Methylocaldum szegediense: one gene and its partner. The protein of the gene in region 1 interacts with the protein of each later gene in a pairwise test. Links are inferred from orthologs where the notes say so. Each region holds a gene or a part of one and is shown on either strand. Other genes may lie near its edges.

Region 1 (8,308 bases):
GGGTGACCGCGACAAGCCCAAGCTGGTGTTCTTTTTCGACGAGGCGCATTTGCTGTTCGACGACGCTCCTGAGATTTTGCTGGACAAAATCGAGCAAGTCGTGCGTCTGATCCGCTCCAAGGGCGTAGGCGTTTATTTCGTGACTCAGAACCCTTTAGATGTGCCGGACAAGGTTTTGGGCCAACTCGGCAACCGCATTCAGCACGCACTCAGAGCCTTCACGCCGCGCGATCAGAAAGCAGTTCGGTCGGCCGCCGAAACCATGCGCGACAATCCGGAGCTGGACGAAAAAACCGCGATTACCGAGCTGGGGGTGGGCGAAGCCCTGGTCTCGCTGCTCGACGAGAAGGGCCGCCCGCACATCGTCGAGCGGGCCTTCATTCTGCCGCCTCAAAGCAAGATCGGCCCCGTCGATGCCGCTCAACGAAAGCGACTGATCGGCGAGTCGCCCATCGCTGGCTATTACGAAAAGACCGTGGATCGAGAGTCTGCATACGAAATGCTCAAAGTGCGTGCTGCTGAGGATCTCCAGCGAAGAGCCGGAGAAGCCGGTCGTCCTGATTCCAGACCGGCAGCCAAGGGCATTTTCGATACGCTCGGCAGCATTCTCGGTACTCCGTCGCGAGGCAAGGGCAAACAGCGGGAGTCGGCCATGGAAGCCTTCGCCAAGAGCGCCGCCAGAAGCATTGGCCGCGAACTGGGACGGGAACTTCTACGCGGCGTGCTCGGATCTTTGAGCGGGCGAAGACGGTGAGATCAGTCTTTTCCGTTGGCAGTCGATATGTCCGGCGTTCGCTGCATCGACTTGGTTGAACCTTTCGCCAATTCCTCCATTCAACCAGCATGCCCTGTACGAAAGGCGGCATAAACAGTCATACGTCGGCCACACGTGCCGTGCTATCGATGGCGAGTTGAGGGTCTCACTACCTCGTGGTGTGTAATCCATCCATTGGATCCGACCGATTACCCGTTACCAGCTCGGTGCCGGATAGGATCAAGCGATTGCCGTAAAGAGAGCGCGGAACAGGAACCGATCCGAAATGACTCAGTCGCCTGGAGCGGGCTGCCGGACTTGTGCTAACCGGCCGAAATATGTACAGAAAAAGAATTTATGTGCTATAACCGCCCGCGCCATCACGCCGATGTTGCATGACACGGACAATTGAAACCCACTTCACCTAACACTCGATTTACAAACATGACCAATCAATTCGATAAAACGTCTCTTTCGGTACTTAGGAAGGGTTTTTGTGCTATCTCCATCGTGCTAGCCGGGCTGTTGATGATCGGCTGCGATGCGGGTCCCAGCGGTAGCTCTTCGGCCCCGGCCACTTCGGAAGCGAAGATCAGCGGCATCGTGCAGGATCAGCACGGTCCCATCACGGATGCCAAGATCGAGGTACGTGACAAGAACGGTCAATTGGTCACGACGACGGAGCTTTCTAACGGTTCGAACCAATACTCCGTCACTATTCCCGCGGGCACGGTTTATCCCATTCTATTGACCGCTACGCCGAACAATCCAGAGCCCGGCCGGGATCCGGTCAAAGCCGTAGTGACCAGTGCTCTCGCTGACCACATTGATATTACCGACGTCACGACGATTGTGGTGGATTCGGCTATGACCTTAGGCGGTTTGACCGAAGCGAACATTGCCAAAGCGTCCGGTGGAGCCATCGGCCTGCGTCAGCGGCAAGGCGTCAGTGCAGCGGCGGGTGGCGGTGGCGCTGGTCCGGGGCAAAGCGGCGGCGGTGTCAGCCGAGGCGGACATGGCGGACATGCAGAACATGCGTCTTCTTCGGGATCAGGGGCGACTTCGTCTGACAGCAGCTCGAACCAGCAGCCGCCCGCGCAATAATGGCGTCGATGCCGGGAATCGATTTCGTTCACTTAAAGCATCGGCGAGCATGAGTGAGGAGGTGGGTTAGGCATCGGCTGTGGCCCACCAATTCGAGAACTTGATCTTTCGGCCGGGATCTTCCGCGTTTACAGAGAATCCCGGCACCCCGAAAACCGGCAGACAACAGAGTCTGCCGGTTTTTTCTTGTTTGGCGAACGGCGACTCTTATCCGCAGAACCGGCTTTAACCCAGGATTGACGTTTGCTCGCGAATTAACTCCGTTTTACTGAAAAACCAGAAAACGGCCGTTTTCAGTTCGCGAAAGTTCGGTGAGCGATCTGTCAGGCCCGTGAATAACTTTCAGTTCGTTCTGGCCGGTACACGCATGGATGTCTATTGACGTGGCCGGCTCAATAACTTCGGTGCCTGTTATGGTCCGCCGTGCCGCGTCATGACGGCGTCGGATGAGGCTATCGCGATTCGGAACCCGGCTCGAATCGTCGCACCTTTTTTGGACCCTCGGAATTTTGTTTAGCGCCGCCGACCCTAGCCGGAGTTCCATAAGTCAAACCGAGCGTGACTCGACAAACGTCGCGCCCGGAATCCGATGAAAGCTATCGGGGAAAAAGAGAGCGGCAGTAACATGCCTGCCGCGCATTCCGGAATTTGGAGCCGATCTCGGTAGGCCGTCGCCCCGAACCCTTCGATCGGACCGTCCCGAGCTAGTCGAAGGGCTCAGGATAGACCTTTCGCGGGTTCGAGAATCTACTGGTGCGGCTCTTAGCGGTTAGGCCCGAAACAACCCTTGGTTTTTCGGGCCGTCGGCACATCCGTACCCAGGAATTCCCGCCTAAGTTGCAGGCGGGTTGAAAAAACTACATCGCGTGGCGATTACTGTTTAACGGCGTTCAGATGGGTTATCGCCTCCTCGGCCGCTTTTCCAGCGACGTCGGCATGCCCCATATTGCCGTGTTCGATCGCACTGTCGAGGCTCTTGATTGCCGCATCCAAATGCGGGTTGGGGTTTTCCTGATTAGCCGCTGCCGCATGCGTTTTCGCGGCCTCCGCATGCTCGGCCACGCCCTTGGCGTTGCCCTGCTTGCCACTGTCAGCGGCAGCTTGGGCGTGTTTCATCGCTTCCGCTTTGTGATCTTCGGCAGCAACGGCGCTGAAACCCAGGGATAATGTGAACAGACCGGCAAGAAGCCCGGTTACGATCTTTCCACGCATAACCATTCCTCCATTAAGGGTTGTTTTTATTGGACTGCCCCGTTATGGGACAGGCTATAAATATCATGACGGCATCTTGAAGTCCATCATTGATACAAAAACGGCAGACGCCAAGGGAATGCCGGTCGATCCGCGGTTTCTTCGCGATGCCATAAAACCCCCTTATTCCTTTGCCTTTTTGAGATGGGATACCGCCTCTTCTGCAGCCTGCCCCGCCATATCGGCATGCCCCATGCGGCTGTGCTCGATTGCGCTGTCCAGGCTTTTCATCGCGGCGGTCAGATGTTCATTGGGGTTCTGCTGAATGGCGGCTTCGACATGAGGCTTTGCTGCGCCTGCGTGTTTGGCGACACCTTCGGCATCGCCCTTTTTGCCGCTATCGACGGCGGCTTTGGCGTGCTTGATTGCTTCTTCGACATGAGCCTCCGTGCCACCCTGTGCCGGTGTTTCCACTTTACCCTTTCCACCGGTTCCGATCATACCGGCACCCCGGTATAAGGCTGACCGCCTCCTGTGTCCTCACCGGTCGTCCCGCGAACGCCCGTTCCGCTTTGGCCGGTTTCGGTTTGCGACTGCGCGTAATCACGCGGGGTGTCTCCAAAGTTGCCAGCGGCCATGGCCAAATGCAGCGTCTGCGCGAATAGGCTCGCAAGCAGACAAAGCAAGAATTTACGGTGCATCGTTGTCCCTCTGTGAAAGCCGTTCGACCCGCTCAGTTGGTGTGGTAGCGGGCAACGGTCAGGGGTGTCCTCTGTTCTTGGCTAGGGAGCGCCTCATTTCGCCCGTCGCTTTCCCGTCACGAAAGCGGTTACAGGCTCATTCGAAGCCACCCGTATCCGGTTTGGGCATATCTTCAGGCGTCACCGGCTCTTCCGGGGCCGGCGTCCGGCCTTCGGGAGTTCCTCGTGGGCCTTTTTTGGAGGGCGTGCTTTCGGTGCCGCGGCGTTTCATCTCTTCCGTACCCCGGCGTTTCATCTCTTCCTGCATGCGGCGTTCGCCGTTCTTGAGCTTACCGGTACCCGACTTTCCGTTTTCGCTGCCCTCCCGACCGGCTACTTCTCTGACGAGTTCGATGATATCGCCGTTCATGGTGCGGTTCTGAGAATCGGCCCTGACATAGGTGGCCGTGCCCGAGAGATTGCTAGCGGCGATAGCCGGATTCAGGCTTAGCGACGAAGTGAATGCGCCTACGAATAGGCAAAGTGGAAGTTTCGAGGGCATGGCGGGCCTCCTTTGCACCAAAGTTCGTTCCTTGTTTCCGGTTTGGCCGGGAAATTCATTGTTAACACATGGAGGGTTTTCCCGTCTCTAGGGAAATTTACTAAGAACGCTAGGTTGCCCAGTGTGGCACGACACAAGTGGATTTAGGTCAAGCGCTTGATTCGGCTCTCCACCATGATGCAGGTGTTGACAAGATAGTTGAATCCGTGGGCTGAGAGAAATTCCAGCACTTCCGGGCTTTCCGCTCCGGGTTGCAGCCAGACGTTTTTCAGTCCCAGATCGAGACACTGTTTCAACACGGACAAGGTCACCTCGGGCGGAACGACGAAATTGACCAGATCCGGTTTGCCGTGAAGTCGCGCAAGGTCCGGATAAGCTGGGTCGCCGTCGACCGAGGTGCGATTTGGGTTGACTGCATAGGCTTTGTACCCCTTGCGCTTGAGATCACGGTAGATGGCGTAGCCGAATTTCCGTTGATTGTCCGTCGCGCCAACCACCGCGATCACAGTATTCGGGGCACTCAAAATGCTCAGTACAGTATCGGGCGACAAAACGGTCATTTCACTGAAGCTTATGAATCATCAAACTGCCGAGCGATGGCCGGCGCTTCGGATGCCGGCACCCGTACAATCAGGTCTATTCGCTCACCGAACGCGCGCGACACGATCTCGCCGCCCGCTTTTTCCACCCGATAAGTCAGAGCTTGAAACTTCGGATAATCAATGGTCAGTCTGACTTCGGCATATTCGACATACGGTATCAGGGAAGCGCTTTCCAAAGCCATTTTTGCGGTCCCGCCATAAGCGCGAACCAATCCCCCTGCCCCCAACTTCACGCCGCCGAAGTAACGGACGACCGCAACCAGAGCGTTGACGACATCAAAACCGGAAATATGCGCGAGTATCGGTTTGCCCGCCGTCCCGCTCGGTTCACCGGCATCGCTGAAATGGGCGATGATGCCGTGCTCGGTCTTGATCCGGTAGGCAAAGGCGAGGTGGTGTGCGTTCGGATGTGTCGACGCAATCTCAGCCAGCCGCACCCTCAACTGCGATTCGTCCGCACACGGCAAGGCGTAGCCGATGAAGCGTGAATGATTGACGGTGAAGCTCGATTCCGATCCTTTTTCAATGAGATACATCGTTTAGAAATACTGAAGTCGCGAATCTAAAATCCCGCACGGGATCATTATGCTTCTATCGACGAGGAGCGGTCGATTTCTGTGAAAATGCTTAGGAACTGGGCTGCTGTCGGCTGTAAATATCCGGCGTATCAAACAAGAAATTGCTCTTGGCCGATCCCATTGATACCTGTTTAGGTAGACCAAGGGTTCCAATCGCGCGTTCCGGCCGCGACACTCTTAGACTTGCGCCAAATGGCGTGGTATATGCGACGGGGATTTATTGCGTTTTCCGACTCGCGGTATGTTTCGTGCTTTCAATCCCTCCTACATATAATAGCCATAGCGAATCTGCGGTTTGTCGTTATCGTCCAGGTATTTCAAGATTTCGCCAACTTTTCTTGCGCAGCTGAGCGTGATCGGATATTTGCCGTCAAACTGAGTGTTATTCCAGTTCATTTTTGTCAAGCCCATGACTTCTTTTGCCAGGAACTCGGATGATTGTTCCGAGTGGACCACCCGAAGCTCAAGGGGTTGAGGCACGTACAGTCCCGGATACATGCGGTAATACCAAACCGAACCGCGCGTGTAGAGCACATGCCTGCCTTCATCGATTTTGAGACATGTCCCACGATACCGTGGATAGTTTCCGTTGCGAAATAGCCGGAACTTGGAATCCAGAATGGTAACAAAGTCGACGGTGTCGATACGGAGTTCTTTAGCCGCTTGTGTAAACCCATCGATCTCAGTGTCAGTGAAGTTCGACGACTTATGGATAACTACTCTGGCAGGATAATTGCGTAAAGCATTCCAATATTCGTCTAGCGCCTCTCGGAATAAGGTAAAAGCTTGCTCGTCGGTGAGCCGCGGTATTCTGTCTTCCTTATCGAGATGTACAGGTGTTCCACGAAGTATTAGTCCGTTCCCCAATTCATCAAAGATCTGTGCCAAACTCGTGTTCAGCGTCGTCTTGTCGCGACTACGGTAAAATGCCACACCCAATGCGCAGGATTGTGGGCGCGTAGCTTCGCTTGCTAAGCGCCACGGATTTGTTGCACCCGCCTTGTAATAGAGTGCTGTGGCGAGATTCCAAGCTTTAGTCGCATCGTCTTGCAGACCTGGCCCATTTGAGTCGAGGGACGACGCACGAATGAGTTGCAACGGTTTCCCGAGGTGCATGGTCTTCGCCTTCAATGCCCTGCGGAAATTCAATTCAACGGGAATAGATATACTGGTCTCAAGCTGCTCCTCTTCTTCCTGGGGGGAGTCTTTGCTGACGGAATCGTATAGGTTTTTCGGCAGCACGCAGGTAATCACATCGACTGGCCTGTTCTGCGCCAGGAACTTGACTTCTTCATAATAGAGCTTGAGTGCTTTCTCGATCCGATCGGTACGATCTTTGATTCGGCAGATCTCTTCGATATCCGTCTTGCGGAGCGGTCTCTGTAAGTCCTGGTTGAAAATCAGCTTCGCGTGAAAGCCCATGTCTTCATTAAATCCGCAGAATCCGAGAGAGCGATTGGTCTTGCGCTCGTCGGCGGAACCGGCGATAGGTGTTTCCATTCTGTGAAGCCAATGCGCCATCACTTCCAAGTCATGCGGCGTGCCGACTACTCCGAGATGGATGCGCGTGCGTCTCGTCTGGGAGTGCTTGTCATAGACGCCATAGGTGGAAATGCCTCTGCGCGGGCACACATGCTCGCCTTCGGCGAATTGCAGACGCGGCTCTTTAATGAACAACAGCTTCATTTAACCGAACAGCTTTTGTATAGAAGGCGGATCATCGTGCTCTGATTCGTCGGGAAGCGGCTCCCAGAGCGTTTCGTCCAAGAAGGGGGCGCCCTTTAAGGCGACGCAGTCCCCGAATGACAGAAAGGAATCGCGCTTGCCTCTTTCCGAGAAAAGGTCATCCGTGTCGATAGACTTCAACCACTCAACAAGAAAACGAAAGTGATTCAGTACGGCACGATTGTTCTCTTTGCGTTTGAGCCAACCTAGATTGATGTTGCCGTAACCCGATTTCTTGAAGTCCTTGCCGTAACTAAAGAACCACGTCGGCGTGATTGACATCAGCCAATCGGAGGCCAAGCGGTGGAAATCCACAGAAAATGCCAGGTGTTTTTGCATCAGTACGATAGAGGTATTCTTCTCACCATATTTCCGTTCGAATACCTTGCGAGTGGAATGCCTGTTACCTTGCCACATCTCCTCACGCACATCATCATCCGCATTGCGTGGCAAAAATACGAACAGCTTTTCGTCGTTGTACCATGCGACCCGCTCTGAGTAGAGTCTGTGCTGCAGTGAAAAACGCAGCAGCGATTTGAACACTCTTTCGTGGTTTTCGTCGATTCCCCAGAATTCTCGGGCAGATATTTTCTCGGCAGTCCCCTCTTCGATTACGGATCGATAAGGGTGATCGGCAGTATTCAGGTCAAAAAACGTAATTAAGATGTCATTGTAGGTTACATAGGTGGATGGGACTGGTGTCATCGCTTGCCGGCAAAACTCACCAACGGTTTGCCTTAGGTTGCGCGATCTCCCCTTTCTATGTTTCTCCATGATTTCGTTAGCGACCTGGGCGACGTAAATCACGTTGGGGAAATAAAGTTCCACGAGGTTCCCGATCAGTACCTCCGAAGGTTCTGCTGGCGGGTCGATATCCTCATCAGCCAGTCCAACCGGAATTCCTCGAAGATAAGTCTTGAGAACGTTTATTGCTGCCTGCAATTGTGCAGGCGAAGCGAACGGTACGCGCCCGCACAGATCACGATAGTCAACTATGTCGGTATCTGCTGAAAAAGAGAAATAGCCATTTGTGATTGCATCAATGGCTGATTGCGAATAGCCGTCTTGCTTGACTGTGAGGATATAAACGATGAGGCGGTCGTAACGCTCGT
Region 2 (4,125 bases), 2.2 Mb from region 1 along the record:
TGTTCGCCTCGCAGCCATTTCGGAACCCATCCGGCCGCAGGGACGATCCAGGTGACGGGGCCCGGCCAGGTGGCCAAGATTCTGCTCTGCATCGCGTCGTTGGGGATGTCGAGATAAGACTCGATTTGGTCGAATTCGGCGGCAATGAGGATCAGTCCTTTTGTCGTGGGGCGTTCTTTCAGCGCCAGCAGGCGCAACACCGCCTCTCGGTCTAGAGGATTACACCCGAGCCCGTACACACCCTCGGTAGGATAAGCGACGATGCCGCCGCGACGGAGATGGGTCGCCGCGAGCCTCAGGCGAAATCGCGAAGGCATCGCTTTGCGGGCTCGCAGGTAACAGGTAAAAGCTAGGTTGCAGCTTCGGCCAGCGGCTCGCCTTCATAAGGCGAGACATAACCGCATTCCTTACGGGGGCAGACTTTCTCGGTGCCGCGCCGCTTGGTGACTTTCAGTGTCAAGATAGGCCAGCCGCAATTTGGGCAAGGCTCGGCAATGGGCGGGTTCCAGACCGCGTAGCTGCAACTCGGGTAAGTATTGCAGGAGAAGAACAACTTCCCGAAGCGCGATTTGCGTTTGATCAATTGGCCCTTCTTGCATTCCGGACAATGTACCCCGGTTTCCTCGGGCTTTTCGAGCGGCTCGATGTGCTTACACTTAGGATAATTGCTGCAGCCTATGAACTTCCCGAACCGACCGGTCTTGATTACCAGCGGCGAGGAACATTCCGGGCAGACCCTTCCTTCCACGACTTCCGACGCGGCGGGCATAGCATCCCCGTTGATGTTGCGGGTGTATTTGCACTCTGGGTAGTTGGTGCACCCTATGAAGCGACCGTTACGTCCCAGGCGTATGGAAAGTCGTCCGCCGCACTCGGGGCAGGTCTCATCGAGCAATTCGTGCGTGACGTCCGCGCGTTTCAGGCTTTCATCCTTGGCATCGATCAGCGACTTGAACGGATACCAGAACTCCCGCATCAGAGGAATCCAACTCCTTTCGCCGCGCGAGACGGCATCGAGGTCGTCTTCCAAATTGGCAGTGAAGTTGTAATCGACGTACTGGGTGAAATGTTCGGTCAGAAACTTGTTGACGATGCGTCCTACATCCGTCGGGCGAAAACGCTTGTTTTCCAAGACGACGTAACGTCGCTGCTGGAGAGTCGAGATAATGGTCGCATAGGTCGACGGTCGGCCTATGCCGTATTCCTCCAATGCCTTGACCAGGCTCGCTTCGGTGTACCGCGGCGGCGGTTCGGTGAAATGCTGATCGGTGACGATATCGAGCAAATCGACCGACTGGCCTTCTTTTAGCCCAGGGAGAAAACTTTCATCGTCTTCGCTCGGAACATCGTCCTTACCCTCGAGATAGACGCTCATGAAGCCCGGGTTCACGACCGTCGAACCGGTCGCCCTGAAAACGCCCTTCGTGCCGCAGGACAGATCGACCGAGACGGTCTTGATGGTGGCATGGATCATTTGGCAGGCGACGGTCCGTTTCCAGATCAGATTGTAAAGTTTGTACTGATCAGCAGTGAGATAGGGTTTGACCTGTTCCGGCAGCCGAAAAGCCGAGGTCGGCCGAATCGCCTCGTGGGCTTCCTGAGCGTTCTTGCTCTTTGTCTTGTATACGGGCGGCTGCTTGGGCAGATTTTCCTCGCCGAATCGGGACGCGATCAGTTCGCGAATTTCCTGTACCGCTTCGCTGGCAAGATTGACCGAATCGGTACGCATATAGGTGATGAGACCCGTGGATTCGCCGCCCAGATCGATGCCTTCATACAGCTGCTGAGCGATCGTCATGGTGCGCTTGGTCGTGAACCCCAGCTTGCGGGCCGCCTCCTGCTGAAGAGTGGATGTAATGAACGGTGCCGCGGGATTCCTTTTGCGCTCCTTTTCTTCGATTTTTTCCACCCGGAGCTTGCCGTTCGCTGCCGCAAGCAGTTCGTTTCGGGCATGGGTCGCCTGCTCTTCGGTAACGATGCTGAATTGTTCCAGCTTGGCGCCGTTCAAGCTGATAAGCCGGGCGCGGAAGTTCTGACCTTCGGCATTGGCTTCAGCGTCGAGGGTCCAATATTCCTGGCTCTTGAAGTTCTCGATTTCGATCTCGCGCTCGACAATCATCCGGAGTGCGGGGCTTTGCACCCGTCCGGCCGACAAGCCGCGCCGAATCTTTTTCCACAGCAACGGCGAGAGTTTGAAACCGACCAGGTAATCGAGAGCGCGGCGTGCCTGCTGTGCGTTGATCAGGTCGGTGGAGAGCGTTTTGGGGTTTTGAATCGCCTCGGTAATGGCGCGCTTGGTGATCTCATGGAAGACCACGCGATGCACCGGTTTGTTATCGAGCACTTTGCGGTCTTTGAGGATCTCGTAAATGTGCCAGGAAATGGCTTCACCTTCGCGGTCGGGGTCGGTCGCGAGAAACAAGGCGTCAGCCTTCTGAGCGGCCTTGGTGATGGTTTGTACGTGCTTCTCGTTTTTCTCGATGAGCTCGTACTTCATCGCGAAATCGTGATCGGGATCAACAGCCCCTTCTTTGGGAACAAGGTCGCGGACATGGCCATAGGACGCGCAGACCTGAAAATCTCGGCCGAGATATTTTTCAATGGTCTTGGCTTTTGCTGGTGATTCAACAATGACCAGGTTTTGACTCATGGAGCTTAAGCGTGCGAACTACTTGCGTTTTTACAGAAAAGGATCCTTCGGTTTCTTCCGTGCCGAAGAAAACGGATGGCTTATCAATGCAGATAATTAGGCAGGTTTCCGTAAACGAGATTTTCCATGCGCGCGAAGGCGACTTCCTCGTTGGGTTGGCTGAATAGGACCATCAACACGATCCACTTCAGGTTTTCCAGGGAGATTGTTTCTTCCTTGAATGCCATCACACGATCTATGACCAGTTCCCGGCTCGTCGGCGTGAGAATCCCGTTTTGTTCCAGAAATAGCAGGAGGCCACGGCATTCAGTATCGAGTTTCGCCATCTCCTGCGTAGAAAAGATGCGAAATGCGGGCGAGGAAGCAGGCTTGATCGAATTTTGCTCAGCTAAAGATTCGAGCCAGTCGAAAGCTTTATTGATTTCGGTCTGGGGAAATCCGGCTTCCAAGAGCTCTGTACGAATCATGTCGGGGTCGGGTGTCAGTTCGACATCATCATCCATGTAGTTTTCGAACAGATAGATCAAAACATCGAATACGTTTTCTTTCATTGAGCGGTCTCAACTAAGGGATGGAGCAGCGGCTAGGACGTTTACTGGATCCGGAAGTACTGTCCTCCGGCGGTGGAGGCAACGTGGCCTTGCAGTTCCAACATCAAAAGCATCGACATGATGACTTCCGGTGTTTTTCCTGTGGCTGCCACTAGAGTATCCACAGAGGTTGGGTCATACGCAATATATTTCAAGAGTTCCATATAGGGCTGATCGGTTTCCGAGTCGGTTTGAAACGAAGGTTCGTAGGCTTGGACGGTTGATTGCGTCTGGAATTCCTCGACGATATCTTCGACCGTTTGGACCAGTTTTGCTCCGTTTTTTATCAACTCATTGCATCCTCGAGAGAGCGGGCTGTAAATTGAGCCCGGAACGGCAAACACTTCGCGCCCCTGCTCCGCCGCAAAGCGGGCCGTGATCAAGGATCCCGACCGAGACGTTGCCTCGACGACCACGGTACCCAGGGAGAGACCGCTGATAATGCGGTTGCGGCGCGGAAAATGTTCTGCTTTGGGACCGGTGCCGGTCGGGAACTCGGATATGAGAGCGCCGCTCCGCTCGACGATTGTCTCCGCCAATTCCTGGTGTCGACGCGGATAGACGCGATCCAGCCCGGTGGCCGCTACGGCTATGGTGATACCGTCCGCTTCGAGCGCGCCGGAATGCGCGGCAGCATCGATTCCCAATGCGAGTCCGCTGGTGATGGTGAAACCGGCGGAAACCAGACCTCTGGCGAGGTCTCGCGCGATTCGCCGGCCCGATGGTGAAGGATTTCGGCTTCCAACGACCGCGATCTGACGAGTCGATAGAGCGGAGATATCGCCCCTGACGAACACCAGCGGCGGTGGGTCGGGGATTTCGCGGAGCAGTGGTGGGTATCGGGGATCGTGCAGGATCAGGCAATCATGGCCGGAGGCGCTTAGC

Evidence for each region. The genes of interacting proteins can lie anywhere in the genome.
Region 2: the proteins of QEN43_RS16755 (region 1) and topA interact in binary tests that used the Escherichia coli proteins (3 or more experiments, as listed by UniProt). The link is inferred for Methylocaldum szegediense from one-to-one orthologs.

The regions. Positions count from the first base shown.
Region 1 is NZ_OX458333.1:3,858,950-3,867,257, reverse strand. The notes cover bases 3,647-6,484. They hold QEN43_RS16755 (IMPACT family protein), read right to left. Parts: upstream 5,430-6,484; coding sequence 4,863-5,429; downstream 3,647-4,862. Other genes in these bases: QEN43_RS16750 (argonaute/piwi family protein), read right to left, coding at 5,736-6,484; QEN43_RS16760 (CoA-binding protein), read right to left, coding at 4,435-4,851; QEN43_RS16765 (hypothetical protein), read right to left, coding at 3,887-4,291; QEN43_RS16770 (hypothetical protein), read right to left, coding at 3,647-3,750. Also shown: QEN43_RS16790 (helicase HerA-like domain-containing protein), read left to right, coding at 1-754; QEN43_RS16785 (hypothetical protein), read left to right, coding at 1,199-1,858; small metal-binding protein SmbP, read right to left, coding at 2,732-3,070; small metal-binding protein SmbP, read right to left, coding at 3,233-3,523; more of QEN43_RS16770, read right to left, coding at 3,547-3,646; more of QEN43_RS16750, read right to left, coding at 6,485-7,157; QEN43_RS16745 (SMEK domain-containing protein), read right to left, coding at 7,158-8,308.
Region 2 is NZ_OX458333.1:1,647,914-1,652,038, reverse strand. What follows is about bases 1-2,963. They hold topA (type I DNA topoisomerase), read right to left. Parts: upstream 2,651-2,963; coding sequence 350-2,650; downstream 1-349. Other genes in these bases: QEN43_RS07000 (DUF494 family protein), read right to left, coding at 2,734-2,963; QEN43_RS07010 (L-threonylcarbamoyladenylate synthase), read right to left, coding at 1-317. Outside these bases: more of QEN43_RS07000, read right to left, coding at 2,964-3,201; DNA-processing protein DprA, read right to left, coding at 3,243-4,125. UniProt on the Escherichia coli protein: Releases the supercoiling and torsional tension of DNA, which is introduced during the DNA replication and transcription, by transiently cleaving and rejoining one strand of the DNA duplex.